4 regions of the Pseudoalteromonas sp. NZS71_1 genome follow, and region 4 is predicted to be linked to each of the others. Evidence: predicted binding sites of a transcription regulator. Region 4 holds the regulator's gene; each other region holds the start of a gene.
What was found. The regulator LexA, encoded in region 4, represses DNA repair genes until DNA is damaged. The targets are predictions, from matches to a motif close to TACTGTATNNNNATACAGTA.
Positions count from the first base shown of each region.

Region 1 (8,280 bases), on a different contig from region 4:
ACGTCTGGTAATGTGTGGCTAAGTGAATCAGTATTTTACAGTTTAAATATTGATATAGGCGCGCAAGTAGAGCTTGGCGCTGCATTATTTAATGTTTCAAAAGTTATTGTAGAAGAGCCCGATGCGCCATTTAATGTATTTTCGAGCAGCCGCCGCGTGCTTATTAATATTGACGACGTGGCAAAAACCGAAGTTGTGCAGCCGGGTAGTCGTGTTTATTATCGCCAACTTTATGCAGGTAGTGAGGCCGATATAAATAGCTTTTACGAGTGGCTCAAACCACAAATGAAAGAAAACCAACAATGGTACGGCGTTAAAGACCGTCAATCACCTATTTCAAATAGTTTAAACCGCGCAGAGAGCTTTTTATTGCTCGCTGGCTTATTGGGTATTATTTTAGCCGCAGTGGCTATAGCCGTTTCAGCAAAACGTTATTGTGAACGCCAATACGATCCAGTAGCGATGATGAAAACGCTAGGCGGTAGCCGTTCAATGATCCGCAAAATATACATGCTCCATTTATTGCTTGTATGTGCAATGGCGGTAAGTATTGGGCTGTTAATTGGTTATGGCTTGCAAGAAATAGCAACAAGTTACTTATCAAAAAGTATGGGCACAGAGCTACCTTTAGGTGGCTTTAAACCTTGGCTGGTGGCTATAAGTACTGGCGTAATTTGTGCCGTTATGTTTTCTATTAAACCGTTATTTGATTTATTTGATATTCCACCGCTTAGAGTGCTGCGCCGTAACTTAGGTGACAAGTTGGCAGTAAGTCGTGTGCATTTAGGCATGAGTGCGCTAACCGTGTTTTTATTAATGTGGTTATTTAGTAACAACATAAAAATAACGCTTATTTTGTTTGCCTCAACGCTTGCGCTAATTGGTGTGTTGTTTTTGATATCTAAATTAATATTTGGTGGCGGTCGAAAATTAGGGCTTAAGCCAGGTAACAGTTGGTCGCTTGCAATTGCATCTATTCAAAAGCGTGCAAATGTGAACGCGGTACAGTTAATTAGTTTTTCGTTAGCGATTAAATTACTGCTGTTTTTAGTGGTACTTAAAAACGACATGATATCTGATTGGCAGTCGCAACTTCCTGCCGATGCGCCTAATGCGTTTTTAGTTAATATTACGCAAAATGAGCTTGAGCCAATTAATGAGTATTTAGCACAAAAAGATATTCAGGTATCAGAGTTTTATCCCACTATTCGTGGACGCGTAAATGCGGTAAACGGCGAGTTGGTAGCACGTTCTGTATCGCTGCAAGACAACGAGAAAAAAGACGAAGAAGCACGTGCAGGTATTGGCCGCGAGCTAAACCTTACATGGCTTAAAGATGTGCCTGACCAAAATGAAGTAACACAAGGCACGTGGTTTGGTGAAAATGCGATGGCTGAAGCCTCAGTAGAGGAGTCGATGCTTGAGCGTTTAGATGTTGAGATAGGCGATACGCTTACATTTTTAATTGGTTCGCAGTCGTTCGACGCTAAAATCACCAGTGTGCGCAAAGTTAATTGGGCCACGCTTAAACCTAACTTTTTTATTATTTTAAGCCCAGATGTACTTGCAGATTTTCCGGCAACGTATATTTCGTCGGTACGTATAAACCCAGATCAAAAGCGTGATTTTAGCCAGTTATTGCGTACTTACCCTACTATTACAGCGATTGATATTGATAACTTTGTTAAGCAAATACAAACAACTATTTCGCAAGTATCACTCGCCATTGGCTTTGTACTTGCAATTGTTGTGCTGTGTGGCGCGCTTGTACTTATATCGCAAGTGCAAGCTAGTTTAGGTGAGCGTATGCAAGAAATTGTAATACTGCGAACGCTTGGCGCTAAAAGCCGATTAATTAAAAACGCGACCTTGTACGAGTTTTTATTACTCGGCGGTTTAGCTGGCTTAGTTGCTGCATTTTTTAGTGATATAGCGCTTTTAATTGTGCAGCAACAAATGTTTGATTTAGCAGGTAAGTTACATCCGCATATATGGATTATTGGCCCGGTAGCTGGCGGTGTATTTGTGGCTGGTTTAGGCTATTTAATGATTGCCCGAACACTTAAACAAAATACCCAAGGATTAGTGCGTGCCCTAGGGTAAGCTTAAACTAACATGCTCCTTCAAATGCCCACCTAACACGTGGGCATTTTTGTTTTTCTTTGTACTGGTAATTTATACAGTGCTCTGGCATTATTAGCGTAATTTAAAAATAATAACAATGGAGTGCTGTTTGGCCATTATTTTAGGGATCGATCCTGGTTCACGTTTGACCGGATATGGCGTTGTTGCCCACCAAGGTTCTAAATTTACATACTTAGGCAGTGGTTGTATTAAGTTAGCCGATCATCCTTTTCCGGTTAGGCTTAAAATGATCTATCAAGGCATTACACAGCTTATTGAGCAGTTTTCGCCAGAAACCTTTGCCATTGAAAAAGTATTTATGGCGCATAACCCCGATTCTGCTTTAAAGCTTGGCCAAGCTAGAGGCGCTGCTATTGTAGGTGCTGCAATGGCCGACTTGCCCGTATTTGAATATTCAGCTAGGCAAATTAAGCAAGCAGTAGTAGGTAACGGTGGCGCTGATAAAACTCAAGTGCAACACATGGTAAAAAATATTTTAAAACTACCAGGTACGCCACAGGCCGATGCAGCTGATGCACTCGCTATTGCGATTTGCCACGCTCACTCAGAACAAAATTTAATTAAACTAGCGGGTAGCGCAAGCAAAACCGTTAGAGGACGTTTAAGGAAATAACTATGATAGGCCGCTTAAATGGTATTTTAGTCGAAAAACAGCCACCAGAAATATTACTCGAAGTAAGTGGTGTCGGTTACGAAGTACAAATGCCAATGACCTGTTTTTACGATTTACCAAAAATTGGTGAAAACGCGATTGTTTACACCCACTTTGTAGTGCGTGAAGATGCTCAGTTATTATTTGGTTTTAATAATAAAGTAGAACGCGCTTTGTTTAGAGAGCTATTAAAAGCAAACGGCGTTGGGCCAAAACTTGGCTTAGCTATTTTATCGGGCATGTCGGCAAAGCAATTTGTAAGCTGTGTAAATAACGAAGACTCAACGTCGCTAGTTAAATTACCCGGTGTAGGTAAAAAAACAGCCGAGCGTTTAGTACTCGAAATGAAAGACAGATTAAAAGATTGGGGTAATGATTTATTTACGCCATTTAGCGACAGCGCAGTAATAGAGCCAATGAGCGATGCGACAATAGCTAATAACGCAGCCGATGATGCCGTATCGGCACTGCTTGCATTAGGTTATAAATTGCCACAAGCTCAAAAAGCAGTAAAATCGATAAGCAAACCCGATATGTCTACTGAGGTTCTTATTAGAGAATCTTTAAAATCAATGTTGTGAGTAACCCATGATTGAAGCGGATCGCTTAATTGATGCGACTGAAAAAACAAATGAAGACTCTATAGATCGTGCAATAAGACCAAAACTTTTAGCCGACTACAGAGGCCAGCCTCATGTTAAGCAGCAAATGGAAATTTTTATTGAAGCTGCCCGAACCCGTGGTGAAGCGCTCGATCATTTATTAATATTTGGCCCACCAGGGCTTGGTAAAACCACGCTTGCAAATATCGTTGCCAACGAATTACACGTAAGTATTAAAACAACATCCGGCCCTGTACTTGAAAAAGCAGGCGATTTAGCTGCGTTACTTACTAATTTAGAAGAAGGCGATGTACTGTTTATTGATGAAATACACAGGCTAAGCCCGCAAGTTGAAGAAATACTGTATCCAGCAATGGAAGACTACCAGCTTGATATAATGATTGGTGAAGGCCCAGCTGCGCGTTCTATTAAATTAGACTTACCTGCATTTACACTTATTGGTGCCACTACGCGAGCAGGCTCGCTAACATCGCCACTACGTGACCGTTTTGGTATTGTGCAGCGATTAGAGTTTTATTCTGTAGAAGATTTGTCGCACATAGTAGGGCGCTCTGCACATTATCTTGGTTTAGAAATGTGTGATGATGGCGCAACCGAAATTGCACAACGTTCACGTGGTACACCACGTATTGCAAACCGTTTATTACGCCGTGTACGCGATTACACACAGGTAAAATCTGACGGTACAGTAAATGCCGAAGTAGCTAAGCAAGCGCTTGATATGATTGACGTAGATAAAAGTGGTTTTGATTATATGGATCGCAAATATTTACTCGCCATAATTGAAAAATTTATGGGCGGCCCAGTAGGGCTCGACAATGTAGCTGCAGCTATTGGTGAAGAGCGTGAAACAATAGAAGATGTAATAGAGCCGTTTTTAATTCAGCAAGGATTTATTCAGCGTACTCCGCGTGGGCGAATAGTGTCTGACAGTGCATATCATCACTTTGGTTTACTTCCTAAAAAAGACTAGCCTCATCATATACATTACTTGCTGTGGTTTATTGCGCAGCAGGTAATTGACTTAGTATCCCTTTATTTCAAATATTTATACGGCTGGTATTTTATCCAAAACCTCAGCACACTGTTGCAAATGTTATTTCAAAATACTTATACGCTTTATAGTTAACTGTTAATTCACAGGGCGTTAAGACTCGCGAAGCTATCCTGCGTACCATTCAAACTAGTAACCGAATTACTTATTGTAAAATAGGTAGGGCAATTATTAGTTTATAAATAATACCAATCTGCTTATATATGGGGTCTACTTAACGTTAAGAAAATTACGCTAGAACTAGGCAAAAGTTTTTGTATCTAGTTGTTCTAAATAAAAAATTTTTAACGACGTTATAGTGCAATTTAATTCGTTAAATTGATCAAAGATTTATGCAGGTTGGTATAAAATATGTAGCGCACCAAATTGCAGGCAAAAAAAAGCCCGCAAAAAATGCGGGCAAACAACAAGTTGAAGGAAGTAATCCAGGGAACTATGTTTTACTGAATTTGGTTTTATCCAGAAAGAGTAAAACAATGTAATACGATAAAATATCCTATTACTAAGAACTTGGCTTAATGAAACTATCTCATTCAGTGCGCTAGTTCGGTATGGGAGAATAATACGTAAGATCACCTTTTTGTTCAAACTAGAAAATTTGTATTTTCAGATTAGAAAAACTAATTCGGTGAATTTTATTGCTGTTTGAATCTTGCGCGTTAATTAATCGTTAAATTTATAAGTTAATGAAATTTATAGCTTAAGTAATTTCTTTTGATGTGGCTCGGTATTAGTTTTACTGTTACGTGAAGGTAAGGCTTATAGGTTTTGAGTGTTTATGCTCTTATTTTGAATAAACGGCGCATTTTATGACGTTTTACTTATATATTTACGCATATTTATAGTTAGCGAGTTTATTTAAAAGATTAAATAAAATACTGAGGCAAAGGGAAATGCCAACTAAAGCTGTTTTTTAACGTTTTTTGTTGCCTATTCATAGCAATACCGTTGTCAGCTTGAAATGGACTAGATACACTAGATGCAACTTTTGACCGTATAAACGGTCATATTTACACAAATTAACCAATTTGCCGTATTTTGAAATTACTTAGGAGTTTAACGTGGGATCAGGGCTTAATTTTTTAGACCTAATTTTAGAAGCAAGCTTGCTTGTTCAGTTAGTGATGTTAGGGCTAGTTGCCATGTCTGTAATGTCGTGGACAATTATATTTCAGCGTAAAAAAGCAATATCAGATGCACTATCAAATGCTAAGAAATTTGAGCAAAAATTTTGGTCTGGTATTGATCTAAGTAAATTGTATAACGAAATATCGTCACGCAGCGGTCAGTCTCAAGGTATTGAAGCCTTATTTACTTCAGGCTTTAAAGAGTTTGCTCGTCATAAAAAGAATACATTTCAAAGTGCGAGTATTGTTATGGAAGGGACGCATCGTTCTATGCGTGTTGCGCTTTCTCGTGAAATTGAAAAAATTGAATCTAGCTTATCGTTTTTAGCAACGGTAGGTTCTATTAGTCCGTACATCGGTTTGTTTGGTACAGTGTGGGGTATTATGAATGCCTTTATTGCACTAGGTGAAGTTAAGCAAGCTACATTACAAATGGTAGCACCCGGTATAGCAGAGGCACTTATTGCGACTGCTATGGGTTTATTCGCGGCAATTCCGGCCGTTATTGCTTATAACCGCTTTTCAAATAGTGTTGAAAAGCTTGAGTCTCACTATATTAACTTTATGGAAGAGTTTGCTAATATTTTACACCGTCAAGCAGCTACACAAATAGAGGCACAAGCGAATGTATCAGCGTAAAAAGCGCCGTCCGGTCGCAGAAATTAATGTAGTACCTTACATTGATGTAATGTTGGTATTACTTATTATATTTATGGCAACAGCACCGCTTATTACACACGGTGTAAAAGTTGATTTACCTAAAATGGAAGAGTCTGATTTAGTTGATACTAAAGATACTCCGCCCATTATTGCTTCAATTGATGCAGAGGGTAAATATTATGTAAGCGTAGGTACTGATCCTGAAGAGCCTATGGAAGCACTTGATGTTGCTGCGGTTATAAAATTACAGTTAATGAAAAACCCTGACGTGCCAGTTATGATTAAAGGCTCGGGTAAGGTGTCGTATCAAGAAGTATTATTACTAATGGATTTTTTGAAAAATGCAGGCGTACCATCAGTAGGATTAATGACTGAATCCTTTGAGGGGAAGTAGCTGTATGAATAGTTCAGTAGTAAAATCGATAGTACTTCATTTAGGAATTGGTGGTTTTTTGTATGCCTCTGCAAACATTCATCCGCCAGCACCTAAAGTAATGGAAGTAACGCTTAATTCGGCTATACCTACGCCAGATAAAGCAGTATCAGCCGTTACAGTTGATCAAAAACAAGTTGAGCAAAAAATTGCTGAACTTCAAAAGAAAGAAAAAGATAAAAAAAGTGCTGAAGACAAACGTATCCGCGATTTAGAACGCAGAGCGGCCAATGCACGTAAGCAACGCGAATCTGAATCTAGGCATATTAAAAAGCTAGAGCAAGAACGTAAAGCTAAAGAAAAAGAAACAGCCGAGGCGCAAGCACAAGCTAAAAAAGCACGTGCCATTGAGCAAAAAGAGCGCGCTAAAGCTAAGCAAGCTGAAAAGCAAAAGCAAGAAGCTGAAAGTGCAGCAAAAGCTGCTGCTGATAAGCGTAAAACCGAAGAAGACGCACTTAAAAAAGCAGAAGCTGAACGTAAAAAACGTGAAGAAGAAGCAAAAGAGCGTGCAGCCGAGGCAGAACGTAAACGCCAGCAAGCAATGCAAGAGCAAATGTTACAAAAGCAACTTGCCAAAGAGCAGGTTGCCCGTAGTAAAATACGTCAACAACAAGTGGTAAGCGAAGTTGATAAGTACCGTGCATTAATTATGGCGCGTATTCAGCAAAACTTATTGATTGATGAAAAAATGAAAAACCAACAGTGCCGAGTAAATATTCGTTTAGGTTTTAATGGTTTAGTAACGCAAGTTAAATCATTAGGTGGCGATAAGTTGGTATGTGAAGCTGCATTAAGAGCAGTGCGCATGGCCGACACATTACCGGTATCTAAAGATAAAGACGTATTCGAACAACTTAAGAATATTAATTTAACAATCAAGCCAGAATTTTAAAGGAATGATATGTTCAACAAAATAAAAATAGCCTGTTTAGTTTTACTGTTTGGGTTTGTGGGTGTTGCTAATGCAGCACTTGAAATTGTAATAACTGAGGGTGTAGACGGTGCAAGGCCCATTGCTATAGTACCTTTTAAGTACCAAGGTGTTGGCCCAATCCCTGAAAAATTAAGCAGTGTTATTGCTGCCGATTTAATGCGCAGTGGTAAATTTAAACCTGTAGATGTAGCGCAAATGCCACAACAGCCAACCAAAGATAGCGAAATTGATTACGCATCTTGGGTTAATAAAGGTGTGGAAGCGATATTAGTGGGCGAAGTTGAGCAGCAAACTGATGGGCGTTACTTAGTGCGTTATGAGTTAGTTGACGTGATCCGCGGCCAAATTACCGGTGGCAACACACAAATGATGAGTAATGGTAAGCTAGTTAAAAGCCAAGATCATATTTTGGAAGCGCGTGAAAGTGTTATTGGTGAAAGTGGTTTTCGCCGTTACTCTCATCGAATCAGTGACGTTATTTATGAAAGATTGACTGGTGAAAAAGGCGCATTTTTAACTAAAATTGCCTATGTAATAGTACGTGATAATGACCCTAAGCCTTATCAGTTAGTTGTTGCAGATTATGACGGATTTAATGAGCAAGTATTACTTCGCTCAAAAGAGCCTTTAATGTCGCCAGCGTGGTCACCAG
Region 1 covers NZ_JADYXM010000004.1:96,228-104,507, forward strand. The annotation lists gene I6F43_RS08080 (ABC transporter permease) at 1-2,103, shown strand, start outside; gene ruvC (crossover junction endodeoxyribonuclease RuvC) at 2,234-2,758, shown strand; gene ruvA (Holliday junction branch migration protein RuvA) at 2,761-3,378, shown strand; gene ruvB (Holliday junction branch migration DNA helicase RuvB) at 3,386-4,393, shown strand; gene tolQ (protein TolQ) at 5,536-6,240, shown strand; gene tolR (protein TolR) at 6,227-6,655, shown strand; gene tolA (cell envelope integrity protein TolA) at 6,660-7,586, shown strand; gene tolB (Tol-Pal system beta propeller repeat protein TolB) at 7,596-8,280, shown strand, end outside.
Region 1: the regulator LexA is predicted to act here: its motif matches at 2,166-2,185, upstream of ruvC (crossover junction endodeoxyribonuclease RuvC).

Region 2 (8,280 bases), on a different contig from region 4:
AATACCAAAACCTGTTGATAGCGCGGCTTTATACCAAAGTTTGCAAGATTATTTGGTAGCGCCAGAGCATGCACCGCAAGCTAAAGATATAAATTGTAGCAATGGCTTAACCGAGAAAAAGCAGCGCTTTTTACTTGTTGAGGACGATCACGATGCAGCGCAAATTACGCAGCTACTTTTAGAAAGCTTAGGTGTTGAAACCGTCATTGCGTCTAGCTGCGCACAATGTTTGCAAATACTTAATCACGACCAGCAATTTAATAAGGTATTGCTAGATATGCATTTACCCGATGGGCGTGGCATTGATTTAGGCCAGCAAATTAATGAGCGATATCCAGAGCTACGCTTGGTGATTGTAAGTGGCGCAGAGCCAGACCCTAGAGAAATAAAAGATTTAAATATTGACCGAGTTTTACTTAAACCTATTAATTTGAGCTTACTTGAAACGCTTATTAGCTAGGGCCTGTTTATCTTTCGAGGTTAAATTTGCAGCAGTATGTTTGGTATTTAGGCAAGGCAGAGCCTGTGTAGTGTGGTTATTCCCCATAAATAGGCGATAACGTAGCACAAATGCCAAACATGCGCTGCCCGAGGGTTCTGCCCAGGGGCTATTTACTCTTTGTTGCTCGGTTTTTACTTAGCCCACTAGGTTACAAACCTCGCGCCGCGATTAAATAGCCCCTAGATTGAACGAATTTTAATCCTGAAAGGTCAACAGGTCCAATAACTGAGACATTATTTATATGTATTCAATAAAGTTAGTATCTGAAGAATTAACACCATCAAAAGTAGTCTGTGTTGGTCGAAACTATACCGCACATATTGCAGAGCTAAACAACGAAACACCAGATCAAATGGTTTTATTTAACAAACCAAATAGCGCGATTACAAATACGTTATTTGCGGCTCATAACGGCGATACACTGCATTATGAAACCGAGCTATGTTTTGTAGTTAAAAATAAAAAATTTGTAGGGGTTGGACTCGGCCTTGATTTAACTAAGCGTACTGTGCAAAGTAAATTAAAAAATAAAGGACTTCCATGGGAGCGCGCTAAAGCGTTCGACGGCTCTGTAATTTTAACTGATTTTGTAGCGCTAACTGATGCAATGAAACACTTTACGTTTGAACTTAAAATTAATAATGAAGTGATTCAGCGAGGTGATACTCATTTTATGCTACATAATCCTGACTCGATTTTACAAGAGGTTAGTGAATTTATGAGCCTCGAGGACGGTGATGTAGTAATGACAGGCACACCTTCGGGCGTAGGTGAGGTAACGGCTAAAAGTATTTTTGCTGTTGCACTTTATGCTAACGATCAGTGTTTACTTGAGCATCAGTGGAAAGTAAGTAAAAATTAATGACTTGCTGTTGGTAGTGTTTATCAAAGTCGGTAAAGGTAGTTTTAAGCCAAGCATGCTGACTTTGTTGGTACTCAGGTGATTGTAGTACGTTGTTTTTTAGTGAACGGTTAATTTTTTTAAGCGCTTGCTCTGCAAAATTATTGGGGGCGTTAGCCGCACAGCCTATTGCTCCTCTTATAAATTGAACATCATTTTCTTCTATTGGTACACTCTCTATATTCGTATATTCTCCTTGTTTATTAAAGTAATCGGCCATAAACGGGTAATCAATTGAGTAGTCTAAAAAGCCGTGACTCAAGCGTGCTATAACAGCCTGACTTTCGTTCTCACTGCTCCAACTTAACGACGACTCTTTATCTCGTTTTGTATTTTCAATAATTGTATTAATTTTAGTTGTAAATTTACGTGCAGCAGCTTGCCCGTATACGTATTGCGGGTCGGTTAATAAATTAATAAGGTGAATAGGCGAGCCGTGCTTTTCTTCTAATTTGGGCTTTAGCTCTTTAGTCGTGATAATTGAAAATGGGGGATATACCGTTGTTGGATTTGAGTAGTTAAGTAGTTGGTTATTATGTTTTTTATAAATAACACACGGGAAGCATACGTTTTTTCCTTCACTTAAATATTTATTTATACGCTGCTGAGGGACAATTAAGCGGGTATGTTTTACATCTGTTATGGTTCTAATGAGTTGCTCGGTTAGGTTGTCGCAAATACCGCCTTGTGGTGCACTTTCGCTTTTAGCTATATGAAAAGGGGGCGTGTAACTTTGCAGCCAAATAATTTCTTCTAGAGGCTGTAATTTTTGTTCAACAGCATGCGCGTTAAATACAATTAATAGACAAAATGCATAGTATCCGTTTCTCAGCATTGATAAGTGTTCGTTGAATTAAGAAAACTTAATTAAAGTATAGTGTTGGTTGTAGTAGGGTCAAATATTTTAGTTAAAAGCAGCCTTGTTCAAGGCTGCTTTTAACTGGTACATGCTTAATAAGGCATAGGATAGTTTTTAAATATAGTGTTAATCTCACTAAGAATTTCGTCGTTTAACGTGATGTTAAATGCATCAATATCTTCTTTTAATTGGGCTATGCTTGTTGCACCAATAATTGAAGAGGTTACGCCATCTACTTGGTTACACCATGCGAGTGCTAGTTGTGCTGGAGTAATATTGTTTGCATGAGCCAGCTCAACATACTGCTTAGTGGCTTGCTCTGCATTTGGTGTATCTCTAAAAATACCGTTGCGCTGCATGAAGGTCCAACGAGAACCTTCTGGGCGAGCACCGTTTAGGTATTTACCCGTTAATAAACCAGCCGCTAAAGGCGACCACGGTAAGTAGGCAATATCTTCGTGTACACATTGCTCTATTAAATACGGCCAGTCTTTAGCGTGCGCTAAACTAAACTCATTTTGAATAGATACCATACGCGGTAAGTTATGCTCTTTGGCCAAACTTAAAAACTGGCTTATACCCCATGGCGTATCGTCAGATAAACCGCAGTGCTTAATTTTACCTGCTTTAACACATTCATTAAGGCCCTCTAGAATATCAAGCATACTAGCTTGCTGCTCTTGTGTATTTACGTCGGTAAATTTAAGAGTGCCGGGCCATTGTCTGCCAAAGTGCGGGGTAGAGCGGTTTGGCCAATGCAGCTGATATAAATCAATATAGTCGGTTTTAAGGCGCTTAAGTGAATCGTCTACGGCTTCTATTACCGTTTGGCGCGTAATATTGCCACCATCACGTACCCACGATAATCCATTGCCTGCAATTTTTGTAGCAAGTACCACATCGCTGCGCTTTTGCTGATTACGCGATAGCCAATCGCCAATAATTTCCTCAGTTTTACCATAGGTCTCTGGAGAGGGCGGTACTGCATACATTTCGGCTGTATCAATAAAGTTTACGCCTTGCTCTAACGCGTAGGCTATTTGTTCATCAGCATCGCTTTGAGTATTTTGTTTACCCCAAGTCATACTGCCTAAACATACTCTTGAAACGTTAATACCACTGCTGCCAAGTGGGCTGTATTGCATGAGAATTCCTTATTGCTCGTCTTGAGAGTAGCTAACTAACGCCGATAAAAGAGGCTCTGCAATGAGGGCTTTTTGGCCTGTTTCAAAATCAAACATAACCACTTTTGAAGTGCCTGTTGTTGTTATAGCGTTTTGTGCGTGACTAAATACGGTGTAATTCATAACAAATCGGTCTGTTTTTATATCAGAAATAGTAACACCGACTGTAAGCGTATCTGGGAATGTAACTGGGCGTTTATAACGAATGTTATTTTCGCTTATTACCGGGCCCACGCCATTAGGGCTTATTGTATCGAACAGATTTATTTTATTTAAGAAGTCGATTCGGGCTATTTCAAAGTAACGTAAATACACTACATTATTTACGTGTTGTAGTGCATCCATATCAGCCCACGCTACGGTGATGTCGGTATGGATAGGGTGCTGATCTTTAAACGTTTGCATTATTTATTGGCCCTTAATTTTAAAGTACTTAGATTATCAACATGGGGTTACGAGCTCAAGGTAATTAATGGCATGTTTTTTTATAAGATGATTGTACCTGTTTAATTTTAGGTCTACAGTTAAATAACACAGACAAACACAGACAAACACAAACACACACAAAGGTAAAAATATGCAGAATATAATTAATTGGTCCTTAGCTTGTTTGGTTTTTATAGCCTCTTTTACCTGTTACGCGATGGGGAATGAATCTGGCGCTATCATTTTAATGTTGGCAGGATTTTTATTTGAGGTTATGTATTGGCTACGTGGTTATAAGAGATCAGAGGACAATAAACACTTTTTTTAATCGTTAACTAGGGCCTGTTGACCTTTCAGGATTAAAATTTGTTCAATCTAGGGGCTATTTAATCGCGGCGCGAGGTTTGTGACCTAGTGGGCTAAGTAAAAACCGAGCAACAAAGAGTAAATTGCCCCTAGGCAGAACCCTTCGGGCAGCGTATGTTTGGCATTTTTGCTACGTTATCGCCTATTTATGGGGAATAACCACACTACATAGGCTCTGCCTTGCCTAAATACCAAACATACTGCTGCAAATTTAACCTCGAAAGATAAACAGGCCCTAGGCTTGCTTATCACATTTGATTCTATAATAATGACTGTATAAATAACCAGTTATTGTTGTTGTGGTGATGAAGAAGTTTATTCACATAGACATGGATTGCTTTTATGCAGCAGTAGAAATGCGAGATAATCCAAAACTTGCATGTGTACCGCTTGCTATTGGAGGCAATAGCCGACGAGGCGTGCTCTCAACCGCTAACTATATAGCTAGAGAATATGGCGTGCGATCGGCTATGTCGAACTATCATGCTAAACAATTATGCCCCGATTTAGTTATTGTCCCAGGGCGCATGGCTGTATACAAAGAAGCTTCAAATAAAATACGTGAAGTATTTAGCCGCTACACAGATTTAGTTGAACCTCTTTCTTTAGACGAAGCCTACCTAGATGTAACAGACAGCACCGCTTGTAAAGGCAGTGCTACACTTATTGCACAGCAAATAAGAGCCGATATTTACAATGCCACCGGGCTCACTGCATCAGCAGGCATTGCACCGATTAAATTTATTGCCAAAATAGCCAGCGACGAAAAAAAACCGAATGGTCAATTTGTCGTTTTGCCTCATGAGGTTGATGACTTTTTAGCGCAATTACCGCTGGGGAAAATTCCGGGGGTGGGTAAAGTAACGCTCGAAAAGCTAAATTTAAAAGGCTTATATACCGGCAAGGATGTACGTGAAAAAGGCGTTAACTGGATGCAGCAACATGTGGGTAATTTTGGTGTGTCGCTTTATCAAAAATGTGCAGGTGAATATGTTGGTAAAGTATCAACAGATCGCATCAGAAAGTCGCTGAGTGTTGAGCATACCTACGAATACAACAAAACAAGTTTGCAAGAGTGCTTAGATGAGCTGCCAAAATTGTTAGACGAATTAGTTTTAAGGCTTAATAAACAGCAATTACAAAACCGTATTAATAAGCTGAGTGTTAAAGTGAAGTTTGCAAATTTTGTAGTGACCTCAGCCGATCAGGCATACCACGAGCTAAACACAGAAATATTTATTCAACTCCTTACTAAGGCCTACCAACGAGGGCTACAACAACCTGTAAGATTACTTGGCATAGGCGTTGGTATTAAAAGCGAGCCAGAACAAAACTTTCAACTTAGTATTCTCGATTAAGCTGTAAAGCCTGTAACTCCAAGTTGCCATTTATTGGCAGGTTGTATAATTAGCCCATCGCACCTTGCTGGTCTTCAATATTTAAATCGACGATAATAGGGGCTTATGTTTTCTAACAGGACTTTATTTATGGCATACCCTCAAGCGGCTAGTGCAAGCCTTGAATGCACATCTCATGATGCGCTTATTATTATTAGTGATGACTTTTCTCTATTACCAAATAACTCATTACGTGATGCTATTTTAGACCAAGCAAAAGTTGATTCTCGTATTGGTAAACAAGTTACTTTATTATTGATTGAAAACAAACGCGTTGTACTTGCGCCAACGGGTCCGTTAAATAGAGATTACGACGATGTTCGCCGTTATTTTGATGCTGCTAAATTAGCGATTAACGAAGCAAAAGCGTCGGGTAGTGTTAACCCTGCATTATTTTTACCAAATTTAAATGGCGATAGCCGTTATCAGCATGCTTTAGAAGTTGCTTATTTAGGCGCTTGCCAAGCCTTATGGCAGCCATTAGAAGCGCGTGAATATCACGGTGAAAGTATTGAACCTATTACTCAAATTGGTTTAGTTGGCGCAAGCGAGCAAACAATTAAAGCTGTTAATGCAATTGCTGCGGGCCAATATGCCGCGCGTGACTTATGTGGCACCGAACCTGAGCGTATGGCTCCACCACGTTTTGCTGATTACTGCGTTGATTTATTTAAAGGCTCAAACATTGCGGTTGACGTAATTGATGATATTGCAGCTATTGATAAAAACTACCCAATGCTAAGCACTGTTGCTCGTGCATCGTATGCAGTTGAGCGCCATCACCCACGTATTGTTAAGCTTGAATATGTACCAGAGGGCGAAATTACTCGTACACTTATGTTTGTAGGTAAGGGTCTTGTATACGATACAGGCGGTGCAGATTTAAAAGTAGGTGGTCATATGGCAGGCATGAGTCGCGATAAAGGTGGCGCAGCTTCTGTTGCGGGCTTTATGAAAGCCGTTGCGGATTATCAGCCTAAAGGCGTTAAAGTAGTATCGTACTTGGCTGTTGTTCGTAACTCTATTGGCTCGGATTGTTTTGTGCCAGATGAAATTATTACTAGCCGCGAAGGTATCCGTGTACGCATTGGTAATACCGATGCAGAAGGGCGCTTAGCAATGGGCGACCTGCTTAGCGAAATGAAAGATTTAGCTAAAGGCGAAATAAACCCAACGTTATTTACTGTAGCTACATTAACGGGTCACGCGGCACGTGCAATGGGTCCTTACGGTGCGTATGTTGAAAATGGTCCAGCTCGTAGCGCTGGTGTTTCACGTCAAATAGCTGACCTTGGAGATTTGTGGGCCGATGGCGCAGAAGTATCGCGTTCTCGCCGTGAAGATTACGACTTTATTAAACCACGCACGCTAGCAGACGACGTACTCTCGAGCAATAACGCAGCATCTGCAGTTACTGCGCGTGGACATCAGTTCCCTATGGCGTTTATGGCTATTGTTGGTGGGCTTGATAAGCACGGTAACGACTCTGCACAACCTTTGCCTTATGTGCATATGGACATTGCAGGAAGCGGTGTTGAAGGTGGTGATTGGCAGCATGGCAAGCCAACGGCTGCATCAGTAACGAGCTTGTTTGCACGTTACTGTTTGTAAGCTAAAAACTTACATGCAATAAAAAAGCCCTGTTAATTCAGGGCTTTTTGCATTTTATGAGAACGGTATCGATTAATCTAATTTAAAACGATTAACTACGCTCGAAAGCTCTTGGCTACTTTGTTTAAGATTATCGCTGGCATCGGTAAGCTGTTTAGTATTATTTAATGATTGCTCAGTTGATTGAGATAGCTCATTAATACGCAAATTAACCTCGTCGGCAGCTTGAGTTTGCTGCTCTGTGGCGCGTGCGATTTGGCTGTTCATTTCGGTAATAATTGAAACAAGTCGTTCTATTTCATTAAGTGAAGTATTGGCTGATGACGCCTGATCTACGGTAGAAACTGAAAGTGCTTGGCTTGATTTAACTGCTTCTACTGCTGCTTTTGCACCTTCTTGAAGTTTAGTGATCATGGTTTGAATTTCGTCGGTACTTTGGCCTGTACGACTGGCCAGTGTTCTTACTTCATCTGCAACAACAGCAAATCCTCGGCCATGCTCTCCTGCGCGAGCAGCCTCAATGGCAGCATTTAATGCCAGTAAGTTTGTTTGCTCCGAGATGCTTCTTATTACATCAAGTACAGAGCCTATATTATGGCTCTCGTTGGCTAAATCTTCTGTTACACGACTGACTGTTTCTATGTTGCTTGAGAGTGTTTCTATTGCTGTAATTGTTTGCGCAACCACATTTTTACCCGTTGATGCGTTTTGTGCTGCATCTTTAGCTGCTTGCTCTGCGGCTTCGGCGTTACGGCTTACATCATGTATTTGGTGAGTCATTTGCTCCATGGCAGCTGCAACTTGGGTTGAGCTATCGTTTTGAAGCTCAATAAACGAGTGGCTTGTTCTACTTGAATCATCAACTGTATGCGCATGTTCGCTTACATCGTTTGCACTTTGTGATACATGAACAAGAGACTCTCGCATTTTTAAAACAAATAAATTAAATGAGTGTGATAGTTCAGATATTTCATCGTTACCGGATTCATTTAATGTACGAGTTAAATCGCCTTCACCTTGTGAAATATCTTTCA
Region 2 covers NZ_JADYXM010000002.1:324,070-332,349, reverse strand. The annotation lists gene I6F43_RS04365 (hybrid sensor histidine kinase/response regulator) at 1-460, shown strand, start outside; gene I6F43_RS04360 (fumarylacetoacetate hydrolase family protein) at 744-1,364, shown strand; gene I6F43_RS04355 (ABC transporter substrate-binding protein) at 1,315-2,238, opposite strand; gene I6F43_RS04350 (aldo/keto reductase) at 2,355-3,407, opposite strand; gene I6F43_RS04345 (acyl-CoA thioesterase) at 3,417-3,851, opposite strand; gene dinB (DNA polymerase IV) at 4,544-5,596, shown strand; gene I6F43_RS04335 (M17 family metallopeptidase) at 5,726-7,246, shown strand; gene I6F43_RS04330 (methyl-accepting chemotaxis protein) at 7,319-8,280, opposite strand, start outside.
Region 2: the regulator LexA is predicted to act here: its motif matches at 4,509-4,528, upstream of dinB (DNA polymerase IV).

Region 3 (8,280 bases), on a different contig from region 4:
TAAAGCTTGTTGGTAAATTTCATAGGTTTCTACTTTTTCGGCAAGTAACTTAATATGTGAGTGCGGTTTTAAATCGTTTAGAACCGTTTTTATTGTATCTATATCGGATGCTAAAAAGTCTATTTTAATAATATCAATAAATGGGTAAAAATGACGCCATACAGGTTGATGAATATAGTCATCAAGAGCAATAGTGTAACCTTTATCTTTTAAATCTTTAACGATAGCTAATAAACGCTTACCAGGCTGGATAGTTTCAAGTATTTCTACAACTATAGTGTCTTTACCTAGTAGTGTAGGGTAACCCTTTGATAGTGTTTCTAGGGTGAAGTTTATATAGGCAGGTTTATTGTCGGTTAAATCTTCTAAACCAAAATTAAACTGGCTACCCTCTATAAGTCGTGTTGTTGCTTCGTCACCATCTATATCGGGAAATACGTTATCAACGCCATCACGAAATAAAAGCTCATAACCGATAAGTTTTTTATCTCTATCTAAAATCGGTTGACGTGCAGCGTAAAAATACATAAACAGTTCCGTAAGAGTGATGTAATTGGGTATTGTATTAATATATGGCAAAAGATTCAAAATAGCATTACGTATATTTGCATGATTAATAAATTATCATTATAAATTAAGGTGTTTCTTCTATTTAATTTATTATATTTTACCAATTCGCTTTAAAATTATTCAACATGAGTATTTTTGTATCAGCTGGAAGCAACAAGTTGGAGATTTTATTGTTAGGCATGATATAGTCAGCGAGAATGGTTTTTATCCTAATAGTGTCTTTATTATAATATTTTAAGAGTCAATATTCGGATCAAGAGCCTGTTATTAATAATTATGCGGAGGCTAATTTGGAAACAGGAATGATTATTTCACTAGCATTATATTTTGTTGTAATGTTGGGTATCGGACTATATGCATATAAGCAATCTACTGGCGATGTATCAGGTTACATGTTAGGTGGACGAAATCTATCACCAAGTGTTGCTGCACTATCTGCAGGTGCATCTGACATGAGTGGCTGGATTTTAATGGGCCTACCTGGTGCGATGTTTGTTACTGGTTTTAGTAGTACATGGATAGCAATTGGTTTGGTGATTGGTGCTTGGTTAAATTACCTGTTAGTTGCACCTAGATTACGTGTGTACACTGAAAAAGCAAATGACTCTATAACAATCCCAGATTACTTCTCAAATCGCTTCAATGATAAGTCAAACTTATTACGTGTTGTATCAGCTGTTGTGATTATAGTCTTCTTTACTCTTTACACGTCATCTGGTGTTGTAGCCGGCGGGAAATTGTTTGAAAGCTCATTTGGTTTAAGTTATGAAGTGGGTTTATACATTACAACGGGTGTCGTTGTTTTATACACTTTGTTTGGTGGTTTTTTAGCGGTTAGCTTAACTGATTTCGTGCAAGGTTGTATTATGTTCATCGCACTGATTCTAGTGCCTACTGTTGCATACTCTTTACTTGAACAACCTCTAGAATCTACTTTACATAGTGTAAATCCAGATATGCTTAACTGGATTGGAGCAGGCTCTGCATTGGGTATTATTTCTGCAATGGCATGGGGTTTAGGTTATTTTGGTCAACCACATATCATCGTTCGTTTTATGTCGGTACGTAGTGTTAAGGATATGCCTAAAGCTCGCCGTATTGGTATGACATGGATGATTGTTGCTGCCCTTGGTGCTGTTGGTACTGGTATATTTGGTGCTGCTTATACTTATGAGAATAATATTGTAGTTGAAGATCCTGAAACGATTTTCCTAATTCTTTCTGAGTTATTGTTCCATCCACTTATTGCTGGCTTTTTACTAGCTGCAATTTTGGCTGCTATCATGAGTACTATCTCATCGCAATTGCTAGTAAGCTCAAGTTCATTGACTGAAGATTTATATAAAACATTTTTACGTAAAGATGCTAGCGACTTTGAATTAGTTACTGTTGGTCGAATTAGCGTTGCATTTGTTGCCCTGTTTGCAATTTATTTAGCGTACGATAGAGATAGCTCTATTTTAGACCTAGTAAGTAATGCATGGGCAGGCTTTGGTGCTGCTTTTGGACCACTTGTATTGTTTAGCCTTTATTGGAAACGTATGAATTTTGCTGGCGCCTTATCTGGTATGTTAGTAGGTGCGTTTACAGTGCTTGTTTGGATTTATGGTCCGTTTACTATTAATGGTGAAAGTTTAAGTAGCTTCATGTATGAAATAGTACCTGGCTTTATTTTAGCGAGTATCGCAATTGTTGTTGTTAGCTTAGTAACAAAAGAGCCAGAGCAAAATATCACTGCTTTATTTGATGAAGTAGAAAAAGAGCTTTAAATAGCAATTACTATTCATTTTAAAATGAGTAGTAAGTAATACCAATCCGCGATAATACTTAATCATTTTGCGGTGCTAAACGTGTTGCTACCGGCGTTAAAAAATTATCATTTAGAACAACTAAATATCAAATTTTTTGCCTAGCTATCAACACGTTTTTCCATCCTCAAAATAGATCACTTAATTAAGCGAATTGGTATAATAAAAAAGGGAGCAACTAAGTTGCTCCCTTTTTTATTTAGTTTGTCCCGTCCGAGGAGAGGGCAATCTACGAGTTAACTTGCTTTTTTATCGTTGTTATCTTCAATTGATGCAACGTTATCTGACTTTTTACTTTTTGCTGGCGCTTTGGTAACAACTGGATCTTTGCCGCCCTTTAATATGGTCATAAAGTCATCTTTGCTTTTCGCTATTTCTAAAGCAAGTGATTCAATTTGTTGCTCACTAAGCGGTACGTCTACCTTTTCTAGCATTAGCTCAAGTGATTCTGCTATATCGAGCATCTTGTCATAAGCATCAGCTTCTTTTTTGGTAGTAAACGTCATACGCTCGACTCCGTTTCGTTCTACAACATATTTAACAACAACAGCCATGATTTCTCCTGCAAAATTGCTTGGCACCGTGGTTTGTAAAAACCATTAGATTACTGTTTTTATGTACAGTAATGGTTTGGGCGTAAATTTGCAAGCGCGAAGTATTAATTTTTAGGTGTCTTAAATTTGACAAAAAACGGTAACTTTACTTTAGTTAAGCAATCACTTGTTGTACCAGCTGCATTTTCAGGATTTCGGATCATAGTGATAATGCGTTTAGGTACACTTTAAATGATGAGCTTTTCAGTTCCTTACTTTTTGGTTTTCCTGAGCAACATTCAAAATTAAGAAAAGAAGAATAGGGACAAGTTTGATGAAAACGTTAAAAAATTTATTCATAATAAGCTTATTATGCTTACTACCTGCAACTACCGTATATGCACAATTATCGGAAGTAACTAAGCAAATGCCTCAAGTTGAGACAATTAGTATAAATAATGCTGATGCAGATATGCTTGCTAAGCTACCGGGTATAGGTAAGAAAAAAGCGCAGGCAATTGTGGATTACCGTGAAGAAAACGGCGAATTTAAAAGCGTTAGTGATTTATCGCAAGTTAAAGGAATTGGTAAAAAACTATTAGCCAAATTAGAGGGGAAAATTTCACTTTAATAGCAGTAGATAACAATCAGGGCGCTATGCGCCCTGATTAAATTGTTTTAATGCATCGCTTAAGTGTTTTTTAGCAAAGTTGATTTCAATAGGTGTTGTTAAAAGTGGGTAGCAAAGTCCGCCGAGTATCAAAAACGGGATTAATATCCAACCTTTAAATACCGTGAATATTAAAAATAGTGGACTTAGTAATATTAATTTAATAATACGCAGTAACACTTTATCAGTTGGCGATAACATACTTAAAGAAAGTGCTATTACGTCTTGGCGCTTGCGTACTTTTAGATGTTTAAGCTCATCTAATTGGCTTGAAAAAAATGTAAACATATCAAATCGACTTTTTAATTAATAAACGGCCAATAACTATAATAAATAGTGTTAGTGAGAAAATCCCAAATATAATTTCCATCCAAGCAGGCATGCTCAAACCAACAAACTGCCAATCTATATTTCCACAATCCCCGGTCGCCTGAAAAAAGCTAGGTATCCATTCATGTAACGGCATAAACGACGGAAAGTTTGGTTCAAACTCACAGCTAAATGCAAAAGGGTCTGTGGTGGTTTGCATATCAATATGCTCGCGAGCAATTAAATATCCCCAAACACTCGATACACCCCAAATTACATACGCTAATATACGAACTGCTTTGCTCTGTGGTTTAGTCGAACCTACGATTCCTGCGCCTAATAGACCCAGTACGGCTGTACGTTGATATATGCACATTATGCAAGGCGCCAATCCCATTTGGTATTGAAAGAAAAGGGCGGTCACTTCAAGTAAAAAAACGATAGCTGTAAATAAAAGCCACGGGGTACGTTGGGTGGGTAATTGGGCAAGCCAGTTCATAAAAATTCCGCGTTTAAATAAGACGTTAGATTATGACCTAGGATAATGTATGCGGCAACAAAAAGGAAAAAAAAGCTACCGAAGTCGCTTTTTATAAGATGAAATTATTGACCACTCAATGCAGCCTCAGCAGAGGCTACATGACGCTCTACTTAGTTCCCATTGATACATAAGCTTAGTTATATCGCTTACTTATACTACATGGTACATTGCCTAATCAATTCTTTAAAGTTGCGGTTAGAACGCTCTGTTGCATAGGTGTTCCTTTTTAATGTACTTATGTGTTTTAAGTTGATTAAGCTAGGTATGGTGTAAATAAAAAATACCAATAATTACAATGTACCTACAATGAATATTGCTCTGTATATTTATACATTGTAGCTATATTAGAAAAACCTAAATTTTATTATTTATTATTTATTAATCTTTAATTTCTACTCATTTGCTTATTAATATACCTGACTTTACTTGTTAGTTATGCTTCGTCTGGTACAATCAGTCAGTTATTCGTGTAAAACGATGAGTGTTGATTAATTCGAGTGGGAACTGGATGAGAATTTTTAAAGCGAAAAGCCCAGCAGGATTTGCTGAAGAATATATAGTTGAATCTATTTGGAACGGCGATTTCCCTCCAGGTTCAATTCTACCTGCCGAGCGAGAACTTTCAGAGTTAATTGGTGTAACAAGAACGACCTTGAGAGAAGTATTACAGCGTTTAGCACGTGATGGTTGGTTAACAATTCAGCATGGTAAACCAACAAAAGTAAATAACTTTTGGGAAACGTCTGGCTTAAATATTCTTGAAACACTAGCGCGCTTAGATGAAGACAAGATGCCTGAGCTGACAGATCAGCTTTTATCTGCACGTACTAATATTAGTGCTATTTATACACGTGCTGCAATTAAGTTAAATCCTGAACGTGTAATTGAAATTTTATCACAAAGTCATGAGCTAGAAGATACTGCGCAGGCATTTGCTGACTACGATTACAAAGTTCATCATGAATTAGCCGTTGCGGGTAATAACCGTATTTATGTATTAATACTCAACGGTTTTAGAGGCTTTTATTCAAAGATTGGTTGTCATTACTTCTCTGATGCTGGAACTCGTGAACTTGCTCGTCAGTTTTATAAAGATTTAACAATCTTGGCAGAAAATAAAGAGCACGATGGTGCTATTTCGATGATGCGTAAATACGGTCATCAAACAGGTGAGATTTGGCAAAAAATCCGAGGCGATATGCCCTCAGATATAATGGATTAAATTTAAACGAGAAGCCTGCATTTGCAGGTTTTTTTGTACCTGTAAAAATTAATACCACATTATATGAATTTTTAAACAATTTAATGTATTAACCCTTCTTCAGTAACGTCAAAAGTTCTATCTAATTACAACGCAATTTACACTTCAAAATAGACCTATTATTCAAGCAGATTAATGCAAGTTGTAAGTGTTCGTTATTTTCGATTGCTCACATCGTTAAATGCGATTGTTCTTTTGTAGTGAATAACTTTAGAATGCCAATTAATTATATGTGTGCGCTATTGGTTTTTAATTTTTAGCGCCCATATAAGTACCAGCATTGCGAAAGCAATTGAAAACAAACTCAAAATATTTGGAGAATAAAATGGGTGTATTAGTAGGCCGCCAGGCACCAGACTTTACCGCTGCAGCTGTTCTTGGTAACGGTGAAATTGTAGATAGCTATAACCTTCATGAAACAATTAAAGGTAAAAAAGCAGTTATCTTCTTTTACCCACTAGATTTCACGTTTGTATGTCCTTCTGAACTTATTGCATTTGATAAGCGTTTTGAAGAGTTTCAAAAGCGTGGCGTAGAAGTAATTGGTGTTTCTATCGATTCACAATTCTCACATAACGCATGGCGTAACACTGCTGTTGCAGACGGCGGTATTGGTAAAGTTCAATACGCACTAGTTGCAGATGTTAAACACGAAATTTGTAAAGCGTATGACGTTGAGCATCCAGAAGCAGGTGTTGCATTTCGTGGTTCATTCTTAATCGACGAAGAAGGCAATGTACGTCACCAAGTAGTGAACGATTTACCACTAGGTCGTAACATCGACGAAATGCTTCGCATGGTTGACGCGCTAGCGTTCCACACTGAGCACGGTGAAGTATGTCCTGCTGGTTGGACTGAAGGTAAAAAAGGTATGGACGCAAGCCCTGAAGGCGTTGCTAAGTTCTTATCTGAAAACGAAGGCGAGCTATAATTTAGCCCTTAGTTTTAAATAAAAAAACCGCCAATTGGCGGTTTTTTTGTGTCTTTAATTAGAAAGAAAAACTTACTTTAGTGTACAAGTAGCGGCCACGAGGGTTATGCACAGCTGATGCATAACCGTATAAATCGCCATCGCCATCACCAATTGCAAATGGTGGCTCTTCATCAAATAAGTTATTAACACCTAAAGATATTTTAGCTGACTCAGTAATACGGTACGACGTTTGTAAATCAACAAGCGTTTGCGAGTCAATCATACGTGAAGTATTGCTATCAAAGTCTAAATTGCCATCAAAGTCGATATCAGGCGTATCTTCAAATTCACCTACATAACTGATATTTACATTGGTGTTAAACTCACCAATTTCCCAGTTGGTTGAGAAAATAAAGCGATGCTCTGGGTAGCCATATTCACCCGTGTAATCACGACCATCTTTTTCAAACTTATCTTGATATGCCCACTCTAGATTGAATTTAAGTAAACCTAAGTCATCAAGAGAGTGGTTATAGTTTGCTGAAACATCAACACCAGACACTTCTTGCGATGATAAATTTTTAAATGTGCTGTGTATTTTTTGTATTGTGCCTAAGCTTGCTCCGCCTGTAGGAGCTAAACGAACACATACGGTACTATTTTGGTTACCACATTCTGCAGCATAAATAGGACCAAATTCTTCTTCATCGATTTTATTATCTTGAGTAATGCTCCATACATCAACACTTAAACCAAACTCAGCTGTTGGTGCCCAGATAACGCCCACGTTCCATGATTCTGACTCTTCTGCTTGTAAATCAGGGTTACCAGAGAACTCAATGTTGTAATCAAGTGCTTGGCAATCTAATCCTGTTTGTTCACAGCGCTGTGTATCAACAAAAAATTGGCTTTTTTGTGATGGACCTAAGCCTATTTGCGCTAATGAAGGCGCTCTAAAGCCTTGCGCCCAAGAACCACGAACCGTTACTTCATCAGTCGGTGCCCAGCGCAGAGCTATTTTTGGATTTGTAGTTGTACCAAAGTCGCTATAATCATCGTAACGACCGGCTAATTGTAGTTCGAGGTTTTCAGCAAGTGGGATTGAGAACTCAACATATGCAGCGTATTGTTCACGATCAGCAGAAGCTGATACTGATTCAGTACCAAATATTAAGCCACGTTGAAATTGATCATCAGGGATATCATTTACATCTTCTTCACGGTACTCAATACCGGCGGCCATCATTACAGCTTCGCCACCAAAACTAAACGCTTCACCTGTAATGTTAGCGTCAAAAGAGGTCATATGAGACTCACCGCGACGCACTAAGCTGGTTGTGATTCTGTCAATTACAGCTGGGTCGTTATATGTGCCACCGAATGGATTATAGTTACCGGCATCAATTTCTTGTTGTAAGAAATCGGTGCGTACCCAGCCTTGTGTACGATCGCCTGTTTGTAGTGATTTGCTGCGACCTTTTTGTACCGCTGTCTCCCAGCTCCAATCGTTTATTTCGCCTTTTAACCCTGCAACAAAGCGTAAGGTGTCTGACTCAATGTCCCATTGGCGAGCGCCTGCATCTACTGTACGGTAACGACCAATTTGAATGTCTTCACCAAATGGATTGTTTGGGTGATTAGCGGGTACCGTAAGGCCTGCATCTTCATCAAGTGG
Region 3 covers NZ_JADYXM010000002.1:45,211-53,490, reverse strand. The annotation lists gene I6F43_RS03180 (EAL and HDOD domain-containing protein) at 1-528, opposite strand, end outside; gene putP (sodium/proline symporter PutP) at 861-2,339, shown strand; gene I6F43_RS03170 (YebG family protein) at 2,615-2,932, opposite strand; gene I6F43_RS03165 (ComEA family DNA-binding protein) at 3,246-3,542, shown strand; gene I6F43_RS03160 (DUF6170 family protein) at 3,567-3,869, opposite strand; gene dsbB (disulfide bond formation protein DsbB) at 3,871-4,389, opposite strand; gene fadR (fatty acid metabolism transcriptional regulator FadR) at 4,940-5,653, shown strand; gene I6F43_RS03145 (peroxiredoxin) at 6,018-6,623, shown strand; gene I6F43_RS03140 (TonB-dependent receptor) at 6,682-8,280, opposite strand, start outside.
Region 3: the regulator LexA is predicted to act here: its motif matches at 2,984-3,003, upstream of I6F43_RS03170 (YebG family protein).

Region 4 (8,280 bases):
ACATGACTTTTCGTTAGATTGGTCGGCAATAGCTTTAGTTTTACAATTGCTGGATGAGCGTGATGAGTTGATTTTCGAAAACGAAATGTTAAAGCGACATTTGAGTCGATTTAAACACTTGGAATAAAATCTGCCCTTGGGTACTTCCTAGGGCTTATTTAGTCTTTGGTGAGAGTGCGCTAGTTCTTAAAAACCAATATGACTACTTTGATTTATTCTTACTTTTAATTCGGATAAATCGTTTTAGTCGTATGTTTTGCATAAGTAGTAATATTCCACTTAGGCAAAAAAGTACGCTGGTTGCTGCAAAACTAATAAGCAGCGGATTATTAAAATCCTCTCGCTCATCGTAATCCATAATATGTAACATCCAAAAAAAGTCGAAAATTCGCCATAGTGTGCTGCGAACGGTGACAACTCTGCCGTTATTTTCTGACAAGTACAGTGTTGTGTTAAATGTGTCGTCAAATTGTACCTGCCAAACATTGGTTTTATATCCAACTTCTCGCATACCTTGCTTTAGCAGTACAGCGCTTGTCACTTGAGCATCAATAAGTAAGTGTGCTTTAGCATTTGCGGTAATTTGTATTTTAGTTGGCGGCTCAAAAGGTCGGCCTGTTATACCGTTAAAGCTTTGCTGTTCATCTTTATTTATTACTGTAATTATAGGTGTGGTTAAAAAGTTCTCAAAAATTATTTGTGTTGGATTAACCACCTGAGATGCAATATCGTTAAGGGAGGCAACATAATCAGCCTGCGTAAATGGGTTATTAAGAGTACGTGTTGCAAGATGCTCCCCATGAACTTTATCAAGAGGAATAGCGCTCATGACTAAACCGCCTAATAGCCAAGCTAAAATTTGTAATGTGAGCAAATAACCGAGCCATTTATGTAACTTGCGAGCATACTTAAATATTTTTTTATTCATGTTTTAGTCTTATTATTTTTAGAGGCTAGTTTATTACATTAATGGGATTAGTTACTGCGACATTTTGTCGCAGTTTAAACTATAGCTTACTGTAATCATTTAAAAATAAAAAAGATTACACTTAAATTGCTAACATGAATTATTTGTTTAATTGAGCTGAGTGTTTGATATCCAGCTAGCTTTAAACGCTAAAAAATACTTAAAAGCTGCGAAATATCTATATAAAGTGGTTAATAGAGCATAGTTGATTTGGTATAACGGTAAAACTGCGTTAAAGTTTGCAATGAAATTATTAGAGGATAAATACGAAACGATGTCGGAAATTCAATTTTTAAATGTAGATCTTGAGCTTGAATCAAAGCAAGATATTAGTTTGCTAGTGGCAGACTTGAAAAAAGTCGCGACGATTTTACATTATGACAAAGACGAATACCGTCAATTAGCGCGTATTGAAGCAACAGGTGTAGTAAACACGCCTGACAAAGCAATAAACCATATATGTGAGCTTATTGAATCGTGTTCGCGTAACGCGCTAAAGCAATGGTTAAGCTGTTCACGTAGAACGTTTGATATTGGTTTTGAATCGGGCACTTCCCCTAAGTGCTTTAATCAAGCCTTAGATGCAGATACATTACTACGTATATCTGCGATTGGTGCGGGTATGGAAATTACAATTTACCCAATCGAAAAGTAACTATCTTCGCTCTACGACTGCTGCGGTCATTTTTGATACGCAGCACAGCTCATTGCGGCTATTTGTAATTTTTATTTCCCACACTGAACTACGTTTGCCAATATGAAACGCTCTTGCCGTTGCTGTTAAAGTGTCGTTGCGAGATGCTTTTAAATGACTTGCGCTAATTTCCTGCCCCACGCAGTAAAATTTTGTAAAATCGACAACAAAGTTAGCTGCATAGCTGGCAACTGTTTCGGCAAGTACAACGTTAGCACCGCCGTGAACCATGCCCATTGGGTTATGATGCTCAGGAATTGCCGGCATAGTGGCTACTAAGTAATTATCACCAATTTCAGTGACTTCTATTCCCATGGTTTTCATTAATGTTCCTTGGCCATCAATGCCTTGTTCTAACTGCTTGCACAGCTCTAAAGTGATGGGCTGGTACCAAATACTCATAATGACTCCTTTGCTTTTTTAATCATTTATAAACCTAGCTTTAGTTATATCCCTAAAATGTACACAAGTGAAATTACTTTGGCTATTTTAAGGCTTAATTTAAATTTGCGATTTTTATTTAACTGTATATACTCACAGTTAAATGTACTGTATGGAAAACCAGTTGTATGCGACCATTAACGAACCGCCAAGCTCAAATACTCGAACTAATTAAAGTTTTTATTAAAGACACTGGTATGCCTCCTACACGTGCTGAAATAGCGCAAACATTAGGTTTTAAAAGTGCCAATGCTGCTGAAGAACATTTAAAAGCACTTGCTAAAAAAGGCGCAATTAAAATGAAACCAGGTGCAAGCCGTGGTATTCAGTTAATTGAAGAAGAAGAGCCAGAACAATTAGGTTTACCGCTTATAGGGCGTGTTGCTGCTGGTTCACCTATTTTGGCGCAAGAGCACGTTGAAAGTCACTGCAAAATCGATCCATTAATGTTTAAACCGGCTGCAGATTTTTTACTACGCGTTAACGGTATGAGCATGAAAGATATTGGTATTATGGATGGTGATTTACTTGCTGTACATCGTACTCAAACCGCTGAAAATGGGCAAGTTGTTGTTGCCCGCCTAGACGAAGACGTAACTGTAAAACGTCTTGAGAAAGCGGGTCGTAAAGTATTACTTCATGCTGAAAACGACGATTTTGAATCTATTGAAGTAGATCTTGAGAATGAGTCTTTTAATATTGAAGGCTTAGCCGTTGGCGTTATAAGAAACGCTGATTGGATGTGACTTTAAAAATAGCTTTTAAACAAGCAGTTTTATAAATGCGTACTAATTAGTACGCATTTTTTGTTTTAAATTCGCACTAAAAATAGGGCATAAATAGCTCACTGACAATTTAAGCTGTAAACTTTTTTGCACTTATATTTTCCCCCTCCGAATACGTTAAACCCCTTTGTTTTGCTCATCTTTTGAACTTACTGTTACCTAGTTGGTTACTGATTTTTTATTAATTACTCAATATCACCTGATTGTTTTTTATACTAAAACTTGCTTGTTGTTCATTTTTTAGCTAATTATTAATGTGCTGAGCTAATAATAACTCACAGCTTTTTAGTTTTGAGAACACACAATATACACAAACCCGTTGTTGGCGCAGCAAAACCAATCAATATTAAATGAGATTGACTAAAAAAATAAAAATAACGAATTGGCGTTTAAGCCGTATGCCTCTTCGCTTTGCATTCGCAATAGCATCAAAGGAGCCGTCACATGGGTAAACTGACCTCTACCTTGTGGCTTATATTATGTGTTTTTTCGCACCCAGTTTTGGCTAACAGCCAATACAATATGCGCAAAGGCGTAACCGATATAAGCAATAATGTATATCAGCTGCACATGACCATATTTATAATATGTTGTGTGATTGGGGTGATAGTGTTCGCAATTATGTTTTGGGCACTTATTCATCACCGTAAATCTAAAGGGGCTGTACCTGCCCAATTTCACGAAAGCACTAAAGTAGAAATACTTTGGACTGCAATCCCGTTTGTTATTTTAATTGCTATGGCAGTACCAGCCACTAAAACCCTAATTGCAATGGAAGATGCCAGCAAAGCTGATCTCACTATTAAAATTACAGGCTCGCAATGGAAATGGCATTATGAATATATGGGTGAAGATGTAGAGTTCTACTCTATTTTATCTACCCCGCAAGATGAAATAGCGAATCTTGCAGATAAAAATCCTAACTACTTACTTGAGGTTGATAAACCTCTCGTACTGCCAATAAATCAAAAAGTACGATTTTTAATGACTTCTGACGATGTTATTCACTCTTGGTGGGTACCTGATTTTGCAGTTAAAAAAGATGCGAATCCCGGCTTTATAAACGAAACATGGACGAACATAAACGAAGAAGGTACTTACCGAGGCCAATGTGCTGAGTTGTGTGGTAAAGATCATGGCTTTATGCCCGTTGTGGTGGTCGCTAAATCTGAGGCTGATTTTAAAACGTGGCTTGCAGATGCAAAGCAAGCTAAACAAAAAGCAGCATTAGCAGATGCCGCATTACTTGATAAAACCCTCCCAAAAGAAGAATTAATGACTTTAGGCGAACAAGTATATATGGCCAATTGTGCTGCATGTCATCAGCCTACTGGCATGGGGTTACCGGGTGTATTTCCTGCACTTAAAGGCAGCCCTATAGTGCTTGGCGATATAAAAGATCACATTGATGTAGTTATCCATGGGCGACCCGGTACGGCAATGCAAGCATTTGCCAAACAGTTATCTATAAAGCAATTAGCAGCGGTTATTACTTATAAACGTAATGCGTGGGGTAATGATACGGGTGATGTTATTCAACCGAGTCAAATACAGGCAGCACTTGATGCCAAAGTGGAGGCGAACTAATGAGTAGCATAGTAGAACAACCTAACGCCAATGAAGCTCATCATGCTCATCACCCAGCTAAAGGTTTTAAACGCTGGCTTTACACAACTAATCATAAAGATATAGGTAGTTTATATTTAATTTTTTCGCTGACCATGTTCTTAATTGGTGGTGGAATGGCCATGGTGATCAGAGCTGAATTATTTCAACCAGGTTTACAGTTGGTCGATCCTCACTTTTTTAATCAAATGACCACAGTGCATGGTTTAATTATGGTGTTTGGTGCGGTTATGCCGGCCTTTACAGGCCTTGCTAACTGGATGATACCACTCATGATTGGCGCGCCAGATATGGCATTGCCAAGAATGAATAACTGGAGCTTTTGGATTTTACCGTTTGCGTTTTTAATCCTATTGGCATCGTTATTTATGCCTGGTGGGGGTCCTGCATTTGGTTGGACTTTTTATGCACCACTGTCTACAACATACAGTAATGACAATACTGCATTGTTTGTATTTGCCGTACATATTATGGGGATTAGCTCAATAATGGGCGCAATCAATGTGATTGTAACTATAGTGAACTTACGTGCTCCCGGCATGACATGGATGAAGTTGCCCTTATTTGTATGGACGTGGTTAATTACTGCCTTTTTATTAATAGCGGTAATGCCAGTGCTTGCAGGAGCTGTCACTATGGTACTTACCGATAAGTATTTTGCGACCAGCTTTTTTGATGCCGCAGGCGGTGGCGACCCGGTGATGTTCCAACACATTTTTTGGTTTTTTGGTCATCCCGAAGTATACATAATGATTCTTCCTGCCTTTGGCATTATATCTACAATAGTACCTACCTTTTCTCGTAAAAAACTTTTTGGCTATGCCTCAATGGTATACGCCACATCCTCCATAGCACTATTGAGCTTTATTGTATGGGCTCATCATATGTTTACCACTGGGATGCCGGTCGCTGGCGAGTTGTTTTTTATGTACGCGACCATGCTTATATCGGTACCTACAGGAGTAAAAGTATTTAATTGGGTTGCCACAATGTGGAAAGGCTCAATAACTTTTGAAGTGCCAATGCTTTTTAGTATTGCGTTTATTGTGCTGTTTACCTTAGGTGGCTTTTCGGGGTTGATGCTGGCAATTACACCTGCTGACTTTCAGTACCACGATACTTATTTTGTAGTGGCGCATTTTCATTATGTATTAGTAACAGGGGCTGTATTTTCGATAATGGCGGGGGCCTATTACTGGCTGCCCAAGTGGACGGGCAATATGTTTAATATCACGCTAGCTAAATGGCATTTTTGGCTATCGCTGGTGAGTGTGAACGTATTGTTTTTTCCTATGCATTTTGTAGGGCTTGCCGGTATGCCGCGTCGAATTCCCGATTATGCACTTCAATTTGCCGACTTTAACGCAATCATAAGTATTGGTGGATTTGCCTTTGGTTTATCGCAATTGTTGTTTGTAGCTGTGGTAATTAAATGCGCGCGTGGCGGTGATAAAGTGCCTGCAAAAGTATGGGAAGGGGCAGAAGGGCTTGAGTGGGAAGTTGACTCTCCAGCGCCATATCATACTTTTTCTACGCCGCCGGTAATTAAGTAATGACACACGCACCGCTACTCAAACGTTTGGTACTTATTTGCATAGGCATGTTTGCCTTTGCCTTTGCTTTAGTACCTTTGTATGACGTGTTTTGTGATGTAACAGGGCTTAATGGAAAACCTTCGCTTGAGCAGGCAGAGCAAAGTACACAAATAGTACAAAACCGAGAAGTCGGCGTTAGCTTTACTACTCACGCACAAAGTGGTGCACCGTTTGAAGTTAAATCAAAAGAATACAGTGTAGTGGTAAAACCCGGTGCAATGCGTGAAGTAATGTTTAGTGCTAAAAATAACAGCAACCTAGATAAAGTAATGCAGGCTGTACCATCAGTCTCACCAGGTAAAGCGGCAAAGTATTTACACAAAATAGCCTGTTTTTGCTTTGATCAGCAACCTCTAAAAGCAGGGGAAGAACTTGAATTTAAATTACTTTTTTATGTTGATACCGCACTGCCGAGCGATATTGAAGAATTAACTTTATCTTATACCGTATTTGATATTAGTGAACAGCTGGTGGCAAGTAACAACTAGCTTTTTAAACTAGTGTGAAACTAGGAGTAAATAAAATGAATCAAGAATATGAGCATTATTACGTACCTGAGCAAAGCCCATGGCCTATTGTAGGTGCTGTTGCATTGTTTTTTATTGCAGTAGGGGCAGGCTTGACTGTTATGAGTGTAGGTAAAGAAGGTGGTAGCGGGGTTTATCTGCTTTATGCCGGTATTGCTGTACTTGTGTATATGTTGTTTAGCTGGTTTAAAAATGTAATTAATGAATCGGACCAAGGTTTGTACTCAGCACAAATGGATCGCTCTTTTAGACAAGGTATGAGCTGGTTTATTTTTTCTGAAGTTATGTTTTTTATGGCCTTTTTTGGTGCGCTTTTTTATGCACGCGTATTGTCGGTACCTTGGCTTGGAGGCGCAGGCAATAATGCAATGACTAACGAGGTTTTATGGCCTACTTTTGAAGCCGTTTGGCCGCTAGTTTCAACACCTGCTGGCGAAACTACTCAAGCTATGGGCTGGCAAGGCTTACCGCTTATAAATACCTTAATACTGCTTACTTCCTCAGTTACTTTACATTTTGCCCACGTAGCGATGGAAAACAATAAACGCACTCCACTTAAAGTTTTTTTAGGCGCTACTATTTTATTGGGCGTTTGCTTTTTAGGGCTGCAAGTTGAGGAGTACATGCATGCATATAATGACCTTAACCTAACGCTAGATGCGGGTATTTACGGTAATACGTTTTTTTTATTGACTGGTTTTCATGGCATGCATGTAACGCTAGGAACGGTACTTTTATTTGTAATATTTTTACGGATATTAAAAGGGCACTTTACTAAAGATAAGCATTTTGCTTTTCAAGCAGCTGCTTGGTATTGGCACTTTGTTGATGTGGTGTGGCTGTGTTTGTTTGTATTTGTATATGTGCTGTAGCGTTTATTGGCGAATTATTTGCTTTAATAAAACCAAGTTTAAGCGCTGCAATAACAACAACTAAAACAACGACCGAAAACAATACGCGACGACCTAAAAAGTGAGACATAGGTCGTCCCCCTGTTTTCCCTGACACCATAATAAACAATGCTCTAAATAAGTTAAAAAGTATAAATATTAACAACAGTACGATAATAATTTTAATAATCACTGAGTTGACCCTTTATGCAGTTAGTTTTATGGCACAAACAAAAGCTTAGTTCACTAATCACACTTTGTATGGTTGTGGTTGTTGTACTTGTGTGTGTGCGATTAGGATTTTGGCAGTTGGAGCGAGGTGAGCAAAAACAGCAGCAACTAACCGCTATTGCTAAGCAACAGAATCGGGGTGTGATGAGTTGGTCTCAATTACTTAACCTGCCTGATAGCTGGAACAAAACAGGTGTATTGGTTGAGTTAAAAGGGCGGTTTGTACAAAGCCAATATTGGCTTTTAGATAATCAAGTTTATAACGGGCAAGTAGGGTACGATTTACTTGCTTTACTAAAGCCAGACAGCGAAGAAAAAGTGATTTTAGTTAATTTAGGATGGGTAAAAGCGCCTATATCTAGAGATACACTGCCAAAGGTTACTCTGCCTACAGGTGTTTTTATTCTTAAAGCGCAAATAAAAGAAAATAACTTAAGTAGCTTTACGCTTGAAGATAAAACTACAAATAATGACTTACCTACAAGAATCCAATCTATCGACTTGAATATGCTGAGCACTCAAAG
Region 4 covers NZ_JADYXM010000015.1:71,930-80,209, reverse strand. The annotation lists gene I6F43_RS17295 (chaperone modulator CbpM) at 1-127, shown strand, start outside; gene I6F43_RS17290 (membrane protein) at 203-928, opposite strand; gene I6F43_RS17285 (hypothetical protein) at 1,242-1,622, shown strand; gene I6F43_RS17280 (PaaI family thioesterase) at 1,623-2,063, opposite strand; gene lexA (transcriptional repressor LexA) at 2,231-2,848, shown strand; gene coxB (cytochrome c oxidase subunit II) at 3,332-4,474, shown strand; gene ctaD (cytochrome c oxidase subunit I) at 4,474-6,066, shown strand; gene I6F43_RS17260 (cytochrome c oxidase assembly protein) at 6,066-6,596, shown strand; gene I6F43_RS17255 (cytochrome c oxidase subunit 3) at 6,632-7,507, shown strand; gene I6F43_RS20285 (DUF2909 family protein) at 7,410-7,718, opposite strand; gene I6F43_RS17245 (SURF1 family protein) at 7,733-8,280, shown strand, end outside.